Regions from separate parts of the Luteibacter sp. 1214 genome, predicted to be linked through region 1. Evidence: riboswitches for the same ligand, from Rfam matches in the RefSeq annotation. Region 1 holds a riboswitch; the other holds the start of a gene.
What was found. A riboswitch is a leader RNA that binds a small molecule or an ion and turns the genes downstream of it on or off. The one in region 1 is predicted to bind cobalamin.

Region 1 (7,417 bases):
TCGAAGCCCGGGTGGGCACCGTCGCGCTCGGCGATCTCGTTGGACATCGACAGCGCGTGGAAATAGATCTCTTCCTGGATGCGCGTGGACAGCTTGCGCGCTTCTTCGGAGTCGAAGGGCAGGCGCAGCTTGAAGAACACGTCCTGCAGGCCCATCACGCCCAGACCCACCGGACGCCACTTCATGTTGGCCGTCTTCGCCGTGGCGATCGGGTAGAAGTTGAGGTCGATGACGCGGTTGAGCTGACGCACGGCGGTGCGCACCGTGGTACCGAGCTTCTCGTAGTCGAACTGACCGTCCACCACGTGCCGGGCCAGGTTGACCGAGCCGAGGTTGCACACGGCGGTCTCGCCCTCGGAGGTGACTTCAAGGATCTCGGTGCACAGGTTGGACAGGTGAATGACGTTTTCCGGACGCGCGGTCTGGTTGCTCGTGGCGTTCGAGCGGTCCTTGAAGGTCATCCAGCCGTTGCCGGTCTGTGCCAGCGAGCGCAGCATGCGGGCGTACAGCTCGCGCGCCTTGATCGACTTGGCGGCCAGGCCCTCGGCCTCGGCCTTCTCATAGGCGGCCTCGAACGTCGCGCCCCAGGTGTCGACGAAGTGCGGCACGATCTTCGGATCGAACAGCGACCAGTCGCCGTCGGTCTCCACGCGGCGCATGAAGAGGTCGGGCACCCAGTTGGCCAGGTTGAGGTTGTGCGTACGGCGCGCGTCGTCGCCGGTGTTCTCACGCAGCTCGAGGAATTCCTCGATGTCGGCGTGCCAGGACTCGAGGTACACGCAGGCGGCGCCCTTGCGCTTGCCACCCTGGTTCACCGCGGCGACCGAGGCGTCCAGCGTCTTCAGCCAGGGCACGAGGCCGTTGGAATGACCGTTGGTGCCCTTGATCAGCGAACCGCGCGAACGGATGCGCGAGTAAGCCAGGCCGATACCGCCGGCGAACTTGGACAGCTGGGCCACGTCGCCGTACTTGGCGTAGATCGACTCCAGGGCATCCTGCGGCGAGTCCAGCAGGAAGCACGACGACAGCTGCTCGTGCGCCGTACCGGCATTGAACAGGGTCGGCGAGCTGGCCAGGTATTCCAGCGACGACAGCATGCGATACAGCTCGAGCGTCTCGGCCACGTCGTTGCCGCCGAGCGCGCAGGCGATGCGCATGAAGAAGTACTGCGGCGTTTCGATGACGAAGCGCTTCGTCGGGTGACGCAGCAGGTAGCGGTCATAAACCGTGCGCAGGCCGAAGTACTCGAAGCGGCGCGAACCGGTCGTGTCGATGGCGTCGTTGAGCTTGCGCGCATTGACCTGGACGAAGTCACGCAGACGCTCGTTGAGGATGCCCAGGTCGAAACCGGTGGAGATCGACTGCGAGAACGACTGGATGTCCTGACCGGATACTTCCTTGTCGACGAAGGCGGCGAGCAGGCGTGCGGCCAGCTGGCCGTACTCCGGTTCCTCGGCGGTGAGCGCCGCGGCGGTACGGATCGACAGCTGGTCGAGTTCCTGCGTGGTGGCGCCATCGTAGAGTCCGCCGATGGTCTTCAGGGCGACGCGCATGGGGTCGACCGCGAACAGGCCGTCGGCGCTGCGGGTCACCGCGCGCACGATCTTGTTCACGTCGACGACTTCCTGGCCGCCGTTGCGCTTGGTGACGCGCATCTGGCCAGGGTTGTGCGGGGGCGTCAGCGCGAACGCCGGCGGCGGGTCGTTGCGGTAGCCGGCGGCAGGCGCCTTGTCCGTGGTGTTATTGGCGGAGACGGCGGCATCGGCCGTCTCGGTGCGCTCGCGCGCGGAAGAATCCATCGTGGTCATTGTCTTGGCTCGCCCCAGGTTCTATCACCCGTTCCCGGTCGGCTGGCTCGTGAGGGATGGGGCTGATGCGGGAAACGGCCGGGGACGGAGCGCGCCGCGAAGGGGCTCCGGTCCGCGACGTGCTTCCCCGCGGAAGCCGTCACCACTATCGAGGCCGCCCGGGCACCGATTGCTGGCAGGTCTTCGGACTCATGGACATGGACCTTTCGGTCCGCCTACCCGTCGCTTCCCAGCCCCTGAAGGACCAGTGCATTGAACGGGATCGTTTCCATTTACCGCTGCGGGGCAGTTCCGGATTCGCACCGGATTCCCTATTAAGTCCGACGGGCAGTCGCGCCTCTCCGGACACCAACGGGACACACCATATAGGCGGGGGGTGGCAGCGTCAACACAAGATGTAGGGTGTCGCCGCTATGTGCTTGATCCGCCGCAAGTGATTTTTTGCAACCCCTTTCCCGCCCCGCGACGAAGAGGACCATGAGGGTTTTGTGAAGATCGTCTACACAAAGCGCATGACCTCTAACCGATAACATCTGCGATCCCTCATAGGATCGCTCGCTAGATGACCTTGACGTTCGCGCTGCAGGAACATGCCCTGGTCACCGATGCGTTCGACGCGCTGCCCTTCGGCTTCACCGCCGTCACGGCGGATGGCGAGCTCCTGTATGCCAATGCCTGGATGACGGCACGCCTCCGCGACGCGGGTGCGTGCCGCTTTCTGACCTGGTGGAATGAGGAAAGCCGGTCTCGCCTCGAGACCGCCTTGTCGCTTGCTGACGCCGGGGGCGTCCGAGAGCTGGCCCTGGGCTCCGTGGAGGGCGCCACCTGGCGGGTCTCGATCGAGCCGTGGCGCGCATCGGCGCTGGGCCAGGCGTCCTTCGTCGTGAGCATCCGCCCGCTGTCCGGGCAGACCGAGGCCGCGCGCACCATCGAAGAGCGTCGTGTGGCGCTGATCGAGGTCAGCGACATCCTCCGCGAAGTCGAAGATCCCGCCGAGATCGCCTACCGCGTGGCCGAGGTACTCGGCCGCGCGCTTCATGTCAGCCGTGCGGGCTATGGCTCGGTGGACACGATCGCGGAGACCATCACGATCGAGCGCGACTGGAACGCGCCGGGCATCGTCACGATCGCCGGTGTCCTCAACTTCCGTGAATACGGCTCCTACATCGACGATATCAAGGCCGGCCGTACCGCGGTCGTGTCCGACGCGTACAAGGACCCGCGCACGATCCATACGGCGGATGCGCTGGCGTCGATCAGCGCCACCTCGTTCATCAACATGCCGGTGACCGAGCGTGGCGGCACGGTGGCGCTGCTCTATCTGAACCACGAAAGCCCGCGTGAGTGGCCGGAAGAAGAGATCGACTTCGTCCGCGAGGTCGCCCATCGCACGCGCGTCGCGGTGGAGCGCCGTCGCGCCGAGGCCGAGCTGCTCGAGTTCGCGCACAGTCTGGAGCGTCAGGTCGCCGAACGTACGCTGGAACGCGACCGCATCTGGCGCCTGTCGAGCGACATCCTCGTCGTCGCCGACACCGACACCCGCCTGCTCTCGGTCAACCCGGCGTGGACCGCGATTCTCGGCTGGAGCGAGCGCGACACCATCGGCCGCTCCTATCTGGACTTCGTGCATCCGGACGACACCGGGCGCACTGGTGAGGAAACCGAGCAGCTGGCCGACGGTGTGGCTACGCTCCGTTTCGAGAACCGCTACCGCACCGCGGACGGTGGCTTCCGGCACCTGTCCTGGCGGGCGGTCCCGAGTGAGGGCATGATCTTCGCCGTGGCGCGTGACGTCACCAGCGAGCGCGCACGCGACGCTGAACTGGATGCCGCCCAGGAACAGCTGCGCCAGGCGCAGAAGATGGATGCGATAGGCAACCTGACCGGTGGCGTCGCGCACGATTTCAATAACCTCCTGCAAGTCATCAGCGGCAATCTGCAGCTGCTTGGCGCGGATGTGTCGGGCAACGAGCGGGCCGAACGGCGTGTCGCCAATGCGATGGCCGGCGTCACGCGTGGCTCCAAGCTGGCCGCCCAGTTGCTCGCGTTCGGTCGGCGTCAGCCCCTCGCCCCCAAGGTCGTCAACATCGGTCGCTTCATCCGCGACATGGACGAACTGTTGCGCCGCGCGCTCGGTGAGGCCATCGAGGTCGAGACCGTCATCGCCGGTGGCTTGTGGAACACGCTGGTCGATCCGTCCAATGTCGAGAACGCGCTGCTGAATCTCGCGATCAATGCACGCGACGCGATGCACGGGCAGGGCAAGCTCACCATCGAAGCCGGTAACGCCTTGCTCGACGAGGCCTATGCCACAGCACACGGCGACCTGCGTCCGGGCCAGTACGTCATGCTCGCCGTGACCGATACCGGTACCGGTATTCCGCACGACATCCTCGACAAGGTGTTCGATCCCTTCTTCACGACCAAGCCGGAAGGGCGTGGAACGGGCCTTGGCCTTTCGATGGTCTACGGCTTCGTCAAACAGTCCGGCGGCCACGTCAAGATGTATAGCGAGGCCGGTGAAGGCACGACGGTCAAGATCTACCTGCCGCGTTCGACGCAGAGCGAAGATCGCGTGGTAGCCATCGAGGAGGAAGCGGTGCGCGGCGGTGACGAGACGATCCTCGTCGCCGAAGACGATGAAGCCGTGCGCGAGACCGTCGTGGGCATGCTGGGTGAACTCGGCTATCGCGTGCTCAAGGCGCGTGACGCGGAGAGCGCCCTGTCGATCATCGAAAGTGGCATCGCCATCGACCTGCTGTTTACCGACGTGGTCATGCCCGGTCCGCTGCGCAGTCCGCAGCTGGCGCGCAAAGCCGTCGAGCGCCAGCCGGGGATCGCCGTGTTGTTCACCTCGGGCTACACGGAGAACGCCATCGTCCACGGTGGCCGTCTCGACGAAGGCGTTGAACTGCTCAGCAAGCCGTACACGCGCGAGCAGCTGGCACGGCGTGTGCGTCAGTTGTTGAGCTCGCGCGTCCCGCGCACGATCGCCGAAACGGTATCGGCACCCGCTGCCGGTTCCTCAGCGTCGTCTTCTGCCGCGCTGCGTCCTTTGCGTGTCCTCGTCCTGGAGGACGATGCGCTGATCCGCATGTCCATCGCGGAGATGCTGGAAAGCCGCGGGCACACGGCGTTCGAGGCGGGCGACGGCAACGAGGCGATCCGCCTGCACGGTGTCGAGGGTATTGACGTGCTGCTCGCCGATGTGGGCCTGCCCGGCATGAGCGGTGTCGAGGTGGCGGAGCGCCTGCGCGAAAACCAGCCGGAGCTACCGGTGATATTCGCTACAGGCGATCACCTGGCGAATGGCGTTCAGCGCGATTCGCATACGGCGGTCATCATCAAGCCCTACGGCGTCGCCGATCTGATGGAAGCACTGGGACGGATCACCCGGGGCTGACGGCGGCCAGTGCACCGGCCGCCACGAGGACGACACCGGAAGTCAGGGCAGGGTATTGCCCCCCGTCACCCCGTACGTCTCACCGGTAATGAAGCTCGACTCCTGGCTGGCGAGCAACACGTACAATGGCGCACATTCCACCGGCTGGCCCGGACGTCCCAGCGGTACGTTCTTGCCGAACTCCACCACCTTCTCCTGCGGCTGACCACCGCTCGGCTGCAGCGGTGTCCAGACCGGACCCGGCGCCACGGCATTCACGCGGATGCCCTTCTCGATCACCTGCTTCGACAATGCCTTGGTGAAGGCGACGATCGCCGCTTTCGTCGGCGCATAGTCCAGCAGGATGTCCGACGGCTCATAAGCCTGAATCGAGGCCGTGTTGACAATCGTCGCGCCCGGCGGCATGTGTTCCAGCGCAGCCTTGCTCAGCCAGAACAGCGCGAAGACGTTGGTGCGGAACGTCGCTTCGAACGACGCGGTGTCCAGTTCGTCGATCGACTTACTGAACTGCTGACGGCCTGCCACGTTGGCGAGGATGTCGAGGCCACCGAGTTCCTTCACGGTGCGCTTGACCAGATCCTTGCAGAACGCCTCGTCGCTCAGGTCACCCGGCACGGCGACGATGGTGTGACCTTCGCCGCTGAGCAGCGCGACGACCTCGTCGGCATCCTTCTGTTCGGACGGAAGATAGTTGATCACCACACTGGCACCTTCCCGCGCGAACGCGATCGCCGCCGCGCGGCCGATGCCGGAATCACCGCCGGTCACCAGTGCCTTACGGCCTTTCAGGCGACCGTTACCGCGATAGCTGGTTTCGCCGTGATCGGGTTTCGGTGACATCTCCTTTGCGAGACCCGGCGCGGGCTGCGGCTGTTTGGAGAAGTCGGGTTGCGGATACTGCGTGCGTGGGTCGCGCATCGCATACGGGTCGTTCATGACATCGGTCATGGGGAAGTCCTCTTGGGTGGGGAGGACGTCAGGTGTACGGGGCGGCGCGTCCATGCGCCGTCCACGCACTGTCAGTGTTCGTTACATGCCGGCCATCTTCCTGCCTTGCTTCAGTACGGCGTCGCACACCTTGCGGGTGAGCTGCGCCTTCAGGTCACCGTTGCCCGATGACGCGCCGCTGGCGCCACCCAGATTCAGCGACTTGCCGTCGCCCGACGTCAGGATGCCCCGTGCGCCATCCAGGTACCCTTTGTCCTGGGTGGGCGCGGTGTCGGTTTTCGTGTTCGATCCGCCCGTAAATTTGCCGAGCATCGAGCGGGTCGAGGAGCTGCCGGCGTCGTTGTCCGCAGCCTGGTGGTCGCCGCTCAGGCTGCCGAGCAGCTTGTCCTTGACCCCGCTGGCGCCGCTGTCGCCACCGAGGTAGTTGTTGGTCATGCAGTACTGGAGAATGCCTGCGGCGTTGCTGGCGCTGCCCGAGGTGAGCGATCCGGATCCTCCCATCATGCCCTTGAGGCTGTCGAGCTGGGCTGCGGCGGCGCCGCCCGAGGCAAGCGTGGCGGCGAGGACGATGCCGGCAATGGCGGTCTTCATGACGTGGCTCCGGTGGCGAAGGTGGGAAAGGGATAAACCTTTTCACGTTAGATGGATGTATGCGGTCTCCTCACTGCGCCTTCGCGATATGCTCGGAAGTCATCGCGCCCGAGGCCATCCGCTTGCACGCACTCCGCCGGTTCGCTTTCGTTCTTCTGCCCTTCGCTCCGCTGGCCCATGCCACCGTCAGCGTCCATGCGCCACGTGTCGAGCGCAGCGACACTCCCACGTATGTCGACGTGGCCAAGCCACGTTTTTCGTGGATCGTCCGGAGCGATCGCAACGGCACGGTGCAGACGGGCTTTCGCATCGTCGTCACGCAAGCCGGAAGAACCGTGTGGGACAGCGGCGACGTACGTTCGACCCGATCCTTCGACATCGACTACGCGGGACCCGCGCTGGCACCAGGCGAACGTTACGACTGGCGTGCGCAGGTGCGTACGTCGGACGGCCAGGGTGTGGTGAGCTCGCACTTCGACACCGCGCTCGATGACTCAGGCTGGCAGGGCGCGCGCTGGATCGGCAAGGCGGACGCCACGAGCCTGCCCGCGCCGCTGTTGCGCAAGACGTTTCGGGTAAACGGCAAGGTCGATCGCGCCACGCTCTACGTGGCGGCTGGCGGATACGCGGATATGTCGATCGACGGGCAGCCCGTGAGCGACGCGGT
Region 2 (7,417 bases), on a different contig from region 1:
GATACGATGGGTCATGGACGAACCCGACCTCAACCTCCTCGTTGCCCTTGACGCCCTGCTGGCCGAAGCGAGCGTCGCGGGCGCGTCACGGCGCCTGGGGCTCAGCGCGTCGGCCATGAGTCGCACGCTGACGCGCTTGCGCGCCGCCACACAGGACGAACTGCTGGTCCGGGCCGGGAGGCGTATGGTGCTGACGCCGCACGCCGAAGCTCTGCGCGAACGCGCCCACGGCCTGCTCCAGGACACGCGAAGCGTTCTCCGCCCGGCGGTCACCGAAGACGGGATCGCCTCCCTCCGGCGCACGTTTACGATCCGCGCCAACGATGGATTTGTCGAGGTGTTTGCGGCCGAACTCATCGGCGCGGCCAGCCGCGCAGCGCCTGGCGTCCGCTTGCGTTTCGCCCCGAAAGCGGAGAAGTCCGCGGTGCCGCTCCGCGAAGGACTAGCCGATCTCGAGATCGGCGTCCTCGGCGGCATGGGACCCGAAGTCCGCGTGCAGGCGTTGTTTCGCGACCGTTTCGTCGGTGTGATCCGGCGCGGCCATCCGCTGGCCGATGTCGATCCGATGACGCCCGAGTCGTACGTGGCGTACGGCCACGTTGTCGCCTCACGTGCAGGCCGCAGCGAGGGTCCGGTCGATGCCGCCCTGACCGCAAAGGGTCTTCAGCGCGACGTCGTTTCGGTCGTGCCGAGCTTTCAGGCGGCTCTGGCGGTGACGCTGGCATCCGACCTGATCGGGCTGGTTCCGGCCTCGTTTCTTGCCAGCCCGCCCGATACCGTGCGCGTCTTCGACCTGCCGGTCGAAACGCCGGCCATCACGGTGTCGCAGATGTGGCATCCAAGGCTGGAGAACGAGGCTGGACATCGCTGGCTCAGACAACTGGTGCGCGAGGCTTGCCAGGATCGTCTTGCACAGCTGACATCAGCCTGATCACGCTGGAGAAATCCAGCTCCCCATTCCCCGCCTTACTATTTAACGCATAAAGGTTGCGCGCCAGCTCCCCAAGTGGAATCGAGGCCCCCACACCGACTGCCGCCTCGGTGACCAGCCCGAGATCCTTCAACATCAGATCGTTGCCGAAGCCACCGGTGTAACCACGCGATGCCGGCGCATTCGGCAGCACGCCCGGCCACGGATTGCACACCTCGGTAGCCCAGCTGCGCCCCGTGCTCACCGCCATCATCTGCGACAGCACGCCCGCGTCGAGACCGTGCGCGACGCCCAGGGCCAGCGCTTCGCCGGTGACGGCCATGATGACGCCGAGCGCCATGTTGTTGCACAGCTTGGCCACCTGTCCCGCACCGCTAGCGCCGACATGGAAAATATTCTTCCCCATCGCTTCCAATACGGGCCGTGCAATATCCAGCACCGCCGCGTCGCCTCCCACGATGAACGTCAACGTTCCCGCCGCTGCACCCGCGGTGCCGCCAGAAACAGGCGCGTCAAGCATCGCGAGGCCGCGACCAGTGGCGGCTTGTGCAACTTTTTTCGCCGATGCCGGTGCGATCGTGCTGCAATCGACGACGAGTGCACCATCGGGAATGGCGGCCAGCAGCCCCGCGTCTCCCAGATAAAGCGCTTCCACATGCCGGCTGGCGGGAAGCATCGAGATGACGATCTCAGCGTCGCTCACCGCATCGGCAGCGCTCGCCGACAAGGAGGCTCCTGCGGCAACCGCCGTATCGACCGCCGACTGAACGAGGTCGAAGACCCGCAGGGCATGCCCTGCCTTGAGCAGATTCGCGGCCATCGGGCCACCCATGTTGCCCAGCCCGATAAAAGCGATACGACTCATGCGTACGACTCCGGTTGACTGCCCAGATCGGCGAGCGGATGCGCTTCCGCGCTGAACGGTGCATTGAAGAAAGATTCGGCCCAGCTCGATGTCGCCTCGGCCAGCGTTGCCGGGTTCCAGCGCGGTTGGCGGTCCTTGTCGATCAGCAGCGCACGGATGCCCTCCGCGAAATCGCCGTGTGCGGCGCAATGCAGCGACACGATGTATTCGAGGCGAAAGGTATCGGCGAGGGAAAGCGTCGACGCGCGGCGCTGCAGCTCGAAGCCGAGCCGCGCGGAGCCAGGCGCACCGGCAAGCAGCGCTGTCCTTGCGTTCCGCAGCCAGGTATCGTCATCCTGGATCGCATCGATGGCGCCAACGATATCGTCGAGCCGCTCGTTGCCGCAGACGTCGCGGATCAGTGCCGCGTGCGCTTGCAGCGGACCGGGAGACACCGGCTGCTCGATGGAGCGTAGAACCGCGGTCAGCGTGTCGTGGTTGGCGCTCGCCGAACTCGACCAGTTCGCGTTGGACAGCGCGTTCATGACCTCCGGACGCGCATCCTCGGGAATGAAGTGGTCGGCGAGACCCGCATGGATGGCATCGCCCGCGCCGAGCGGCGCGCCGGTGAGGGCCAGGAACATGCCGCCGCGATCGGGCACACGCGACAACAGCCAGCTGCCTCCCACGTCCGGATAGAGTCCCACGGTAATTTCCGGGAAGGCGAGCTTCGACCGCTCGGTGACCACACGGTGGCTTGCTCCCGCCATCAGTCCGATGCCGCCACCCATGACGATGCCGTGCCCCCAGCAGAGGATCGGTTTGGCATAGGTGTGAATCCGATAGTCCAGCCGGTACTCGGTCGAAAAGAACTCACTGGCATACGCGTTGCGCGTGATCTCACCGCCGCCTGCGTCCCGGTAGTCGACCATGCTTCGATACAGGCCATGCAAGTCGCCGCCCGCGCAGAAGGCCTTGTCGCCGGCTCCCTGCAGGACGACCACCGCGATAGCGTCGTCGTCGGCCCATGCGCGAAGCTGGGCATCCAGCAGGCTCGCCATCGTCAGTGAGAGCCCGTTGAGGGTCTTCGGAGCATGGAGCGTCGCGATTCCGATACGTCGGCCATCACGCCCGTCGCGCTCTTCGAACAGCACGTCGCTCATGCGTTCTTCCACTCGGCCGGGCGCTTCTCGAGAAAGGCGTGTACGCCCTCCGCCTGATCGGCGCTGTCGAACAGGTCGACGAAGGCTTCGCGCTCGGCGACGAGCGCGGCGGCGTGCGTCTGCGTGCGCGTTGCCTGCACCAGGCGTTTGCAGGCCGCCACGCTGGTCGGGCTCTGCTTCGCGGCACGCGCTGCCCATGCGAGCGCGGCGTTCAACCCTTCCCCTCGGGGAACCACGTCTTCCACCAGCCCGATGTGCAAGGCCGTCGCGGCGTCGACTCGCTCGCCGAGCAGGATCATCCGCTTCGCCCAGCCCTCGCCGACCAGGCGCGGCAGGTTCTGTGTACCGCCGGCACACGGCAGCAGTCCCACACCCGCTTCCGGCAAGGCCATCTGCGCGTGTTCCTCGGCGATGCGAAGATCGCATGCCAGTGCACATTCGAGGCCGCCACCCATCGCATAGCCGTTGATGGCCGCGATGCTCACGCCACGGAACGCCGACAACGCCTCGAAGGCCTCACCGAACCGACGGGCGGCTTCACGCGCCAGCGCGCGGTCGCCATCCGCGAACTGCTTGAGATCGGCGCCGGCCGAGAAGAACTTCTCCCCCTCGCCCGTCACCACCAGGGCGTAGACATCACGATCCGCATTCAGCGCCGTGACGAGATCGCGCAGCGCGGAAAGGCTATGTACCGTCCAGGTGTTGGCTGGCGGGTTGCTCAGCGTCACGATGGCCGTGCGGCCTTCGAACGTCAGCCTGAGCCCTGTCCAGTCGGTATCCTTGTAACCGGTCATCGCAACTCCTCTTCAGTGTTGAGCAAGTGGCGCGCCACGATCACGCGCATGATTTCGTTGGTGCCTTCCAGTATCTGATGCACGCGGCTGTCGCGCAGCAACCGTTCGATCGGGTACTCGCGAATATAGCCATAGCCGCCATGGAGCTGCAGGGCGTCGTTGCAGATGTTGAATCCCGCATCGGTGGCGAAGCGCTTGGCCATGGCGCACCACACCGTGGCGTCGTGACTGCGTGCGTCGAGCTTGCGCGCCGCCGTGTGCACCATCTGTCGAGCGGCGACCAGCTGGGTCGCCATATCGGCCAGCTTGAACTGCAAGGCCTGGAACTCGCCCAGCTTGCGCCCGAACTGCCGCCGCTCACCGAGATAACGCCGCGCGGCGTCCAGGGCGCCCTGTGCGGCACCGAGTGAACAGGCGCTGATGTTGATCCGCCCACCGTCCAGACCCTTCATGGCAATCCGAAACCCTTCACCCTCTTCGCCCAGAAGGTTCGCCGCCGGCACACGAACGCCGTCGAACGTGATGCCCCGCGTAGGCTGACTGTTCCAGCCGAGCTTGTCCTCCTTACGCCCATACGTAATGCCTTCGGCGTCGGCGGGTACGGCGAACGCACTGATACCACGCGCACCCTCGCCCCCCGTGCGGGCCATGACCACGAGCATGTCGGTGGCACCGGCTCCCGAGATGAAGGCCTTGCTGCCATGGAGCACGTACGCGTCACCATCACGCACGGCGCGCGTCTGCAGAGACGCCGCATCGGAACCAGCGCCCGGCTCGGTCAGGCAGTACGACGCAAGCTTCGCCCCGCTGCACAGCGTCGGACCCCATTCGGCACCCAACGAAGAACGTGCATGCGTCGCCAGCATCCACGTCGCCATGTTGTGGATACTGATGAACGCCGCGGTGGATGGATCGGCGGCGGCGAGTTCTTCAAACACAATCGCCGCATCCAGCCGGGTCAGCCCGCTGCCGCCGGCCGCTTCGTCGACATAGAGGCCGCAGAAACCCAGTTCGCCCGCCTTGCCGATGGCCTCACGCGGAAAGATGCTCTCGGCGTCCCAGTGCGCCGCACGCGGCGCCAGTTCGGATGCCGCAAAATCGCGCGCCGCCTCGCGAAACGCCATCTGCTCGTCGCTGAAGCCGAAACCGTGCCCCATCACAGGAATGTCCATCACGGCCGCCATCACTTGAGACTGATCGTCGTATTGACGCCGTGGCCGCGCGTGTCATCGTCGAACCAGCGCGACGTGATCGTCTTGGTCTGCGTGTAGAACATGACCGCCTGCTTGCCGTAAGGGCCCAGGTCGCCGAGTTTGGACGCACGCGATCCCGTGAACGAGAACAGCGGCACCGGTACGGGAATCGGTACGTTGATGCCGACCTGACCAACGTCGATGTCTTCCTGGAACCGCCGCGCGGCCGCACCGCTCTGCGTAAACACGGCCGTACCGTTCCCGTTGGGATTGGCGTTAACCAGATCGATCGCTTCGTCCAGCGTGTCGACCGTGAGGACGACCAGCACGGGCCCGAAGATCTCTTCGTCGTAGATACGCATGCCAGGCTTCAAGCCCGAGAAAATCGTCGGCCCCACGAAGTTGCCCTCGTCGTAACCCGGCACGCGAAAGCCGCGACCGTCGAGCTCCAGCGTCGCCCCCTGCGCCACACCGGCGTCGATCAGGCGCTCCACGCGCTCACGCGCTGCGGATGAGATCAGTGGACCGACATCGGTGCCCGCTTCTATGCCTGCGTTCACCCGCAGCGCCTTCGCTCTGGCGACGATGTCGGGAATCCACTCGCGCGCGTTACCGACCAGCACCGCCGTCGATGCCGCCATGCAACGCTGCCCGGCCGCACCGAAGGCGGCGCCGATCATGGCATTGAGCGTCTGTTCCTTGTTGGCGTCGGGCAAAACGACAGCGTGGTTTTTCGCCCCCATCATGCACTGCACGCGCTTACCGGCTTGCGATGCACGGTGATAAACGTGCGTACCGACCTTCGTCGATCCGACGAAAGACACCGCCTTGATGTCGACGTGATCGCAGATGGCGTTGACCACCTCTTCGCCCCCGTGCACAACGTTGAGCACGCCTCTGGGAATGCCCGCCTCCTGCGCCAGTTCGACCAGCCGCATGGTGACCATCGGGTCCTGCTCCGACGGCTTCAGCACGAAGGTGTTTCCCGTGGCGATGGCCATCGGAAACATCCACAGCGGGATCATCGCCGGAAAGTTGAACGGCGTGATGCCGGCGCAGACACCCAGCGGCTGCAGCAATGTGTACGTGTCCACGCCACCGGCCACGTTGTTGGCCAGCTCGCCGAGTTGCAGATTGCCGATGGCGGCCGCGTGCTCCACCACCTCGAGGCCACGGAACACGTCGCCTTCGGCGTCCGGCAGTGTCTTGCCCTGTTCCGCCGTGAGGATCGCCGCCAGCTCCGCCATGTGTTCGCGGATCAGTTGCTGGTATCTGAGGAAGATGCGGGCCCGCGTCCCGATGGGCGTCTTGCGCCAGGTGGCGAACGCGCGCCGGGCGGCGGCGACGGCCGCATCCACCTCCCGGGACGTGGCGAAGGGCACACGTGCCAGCACGACCTGCGTCGCCGGGTTGATCACATCGCGCCATTGTGTGGTCGCGGACTCGACGAACTCGCCGTCGATCAGCAGTTTGACGGTCGCGACGTCGGTCGCGGCACGATTCATCTCGTTCATGATGCTTGTCTCCAGATCGCTCACCCGCGAAACCGGGCGTGCGTGAGCGAGACAAGTCGGTTCGAGGCCACGGACGCCGCATCGAGCCAGCTCGTCCGGTTGCCCACCGCAACACCCGAGGAAGACACCGCAAGCGGTGCCCACCACGGGCCGGTCTCCGGGCTTGCGAGCGATGCGATCCGCATCACCCCGACACCTTCCCGCGTTGCCGCAGTGGTTCTGAGTCGGGTTTTCTCGCCTACCGTTGCGGGGGCAGCGCCGGCATCGGACCGGCTTCCCGTTTCACCCTGCGCACCGGAATGGCGGCGGCAGGACACCTGTGGCCAGCGGGAGTGTAGGCGGCGACGCGGCGAGCGACACGCTGCGATGCAGTAAAGGCGCCTTGGATGCCGCCACGGATTCCGACTAAGCTGCGCGGATCAGCCGTTCCACGCTCAGGAGATCTCCATGATCGACCACACCGGCGCCACCGTCAGCGACTTCGAGCGCAGCAAGCAGTTCTATACGACCGTATTGGCCTCCATCGGCTATGAACTGATCGTGCACTTCCCCGCCTCGAAAACGGGACGTACCGACGTGGCGGGGTTCGGCGAGAACGGCAAGCCGGATTTCTGGATCTACCAGGGCACACCCAATCAGCCGCCGGTAGACGTCGCCTTTCGAGTGAGTTCGCAGCAGCTGGTGCGGCTATTTCATCAGACGGCGCTGGATGCGGGCGCGAGGGACAACGGTCCGCCGGGCCCGCGTTCGCACTATCACGAAGGCTATTACGGCGGTTTCGTGCTGGATCCGGATGGCCATAACATCGAGGCGGTGTTTAACGCCGGCTGATGGAAGATCATTGATGAACTGCCCGCATAGGCTCAAGCGGTTTATCCCACTTAATCACTGGACCCCCGGTCGGTAGCATGGCGTCATGGCTATCTTCTGGAGATCACCATGAAAAAGCGCGTTCTCGGTAAGAGCGGCCTGGAGGTC

Region 2: another riboswitch for cobalamin. It lies ahead of J2X57_RS04255 (CoA-acylating methylmalonate-semialdehyde dehydrogenase); the one in region 1 lies ahead of J2X57_RS15195 (ribonucleoside-diphosphate reductase subunit alpha).

Annotation. Positions count from the first base shown of each region.
Region 1 is NZ_JAVDSQ010000006.1:262,721-270,137, reverse strand. It holds gene J2X57_RS15195 (ribonucleoside-diphosphate reductase subunit alpha) at 1-1,808, opposite strand, end outside; cobalamin riboswitch at 1,965-2,176, opposite strand; gene J2X57_RS15190 (response regulator) at 2,371-5,211, shown strand; gene J2X57_RS15185 (SDR family oxidoreductase) at 5,254-6,159, opposite strand; gene J2X57_RS15180 (DUF2501 domain-containing protein) at 6,241-6,750, opposite strand; gene J2X57_RS15175 (family 78 glycoside hydrolase catalytic domain) at 6,873-7,417, shown strand, end outside.
Region 2 is NZ_JAVDSQ010000001.1:1,019,735-1,027,151, forward strand. It holds gene J2X57_RS04230 (LysR family transcriptional regulator) at 14-931, shown strand; gene mmsB (3-hydroxyisobutyrate dehydrogenase) at 873-1,796, opposite strand; gene J2X57_RS04240 (enoyl-CoA hydratase/isomerase family protein) at 1,793-2,938, opposite strand; gene J2X57_RS04245 (enoyl-CoA hydratase) at 2,935-3,732, opposite strand; gene J2X57_RS04250 (acyl-CoA dehydrogenase family protein) at 3,729-4,904, opposite strand; gene J2X57_RS04255 (CoA-acylating methylmalonate-semialdehyde dehydrogenase) at 4,916-6,430, opposite strand; cobalamin riboswitch at 6,570-6,775, opposite strand; gene J2X57_RS04260 (VOC family protein) at 6,887-7,270, shown strand; partial or broken gene J2X57_RS04265 (aldo/keto reductase) at 7,379-7,417, shown strand, end outside.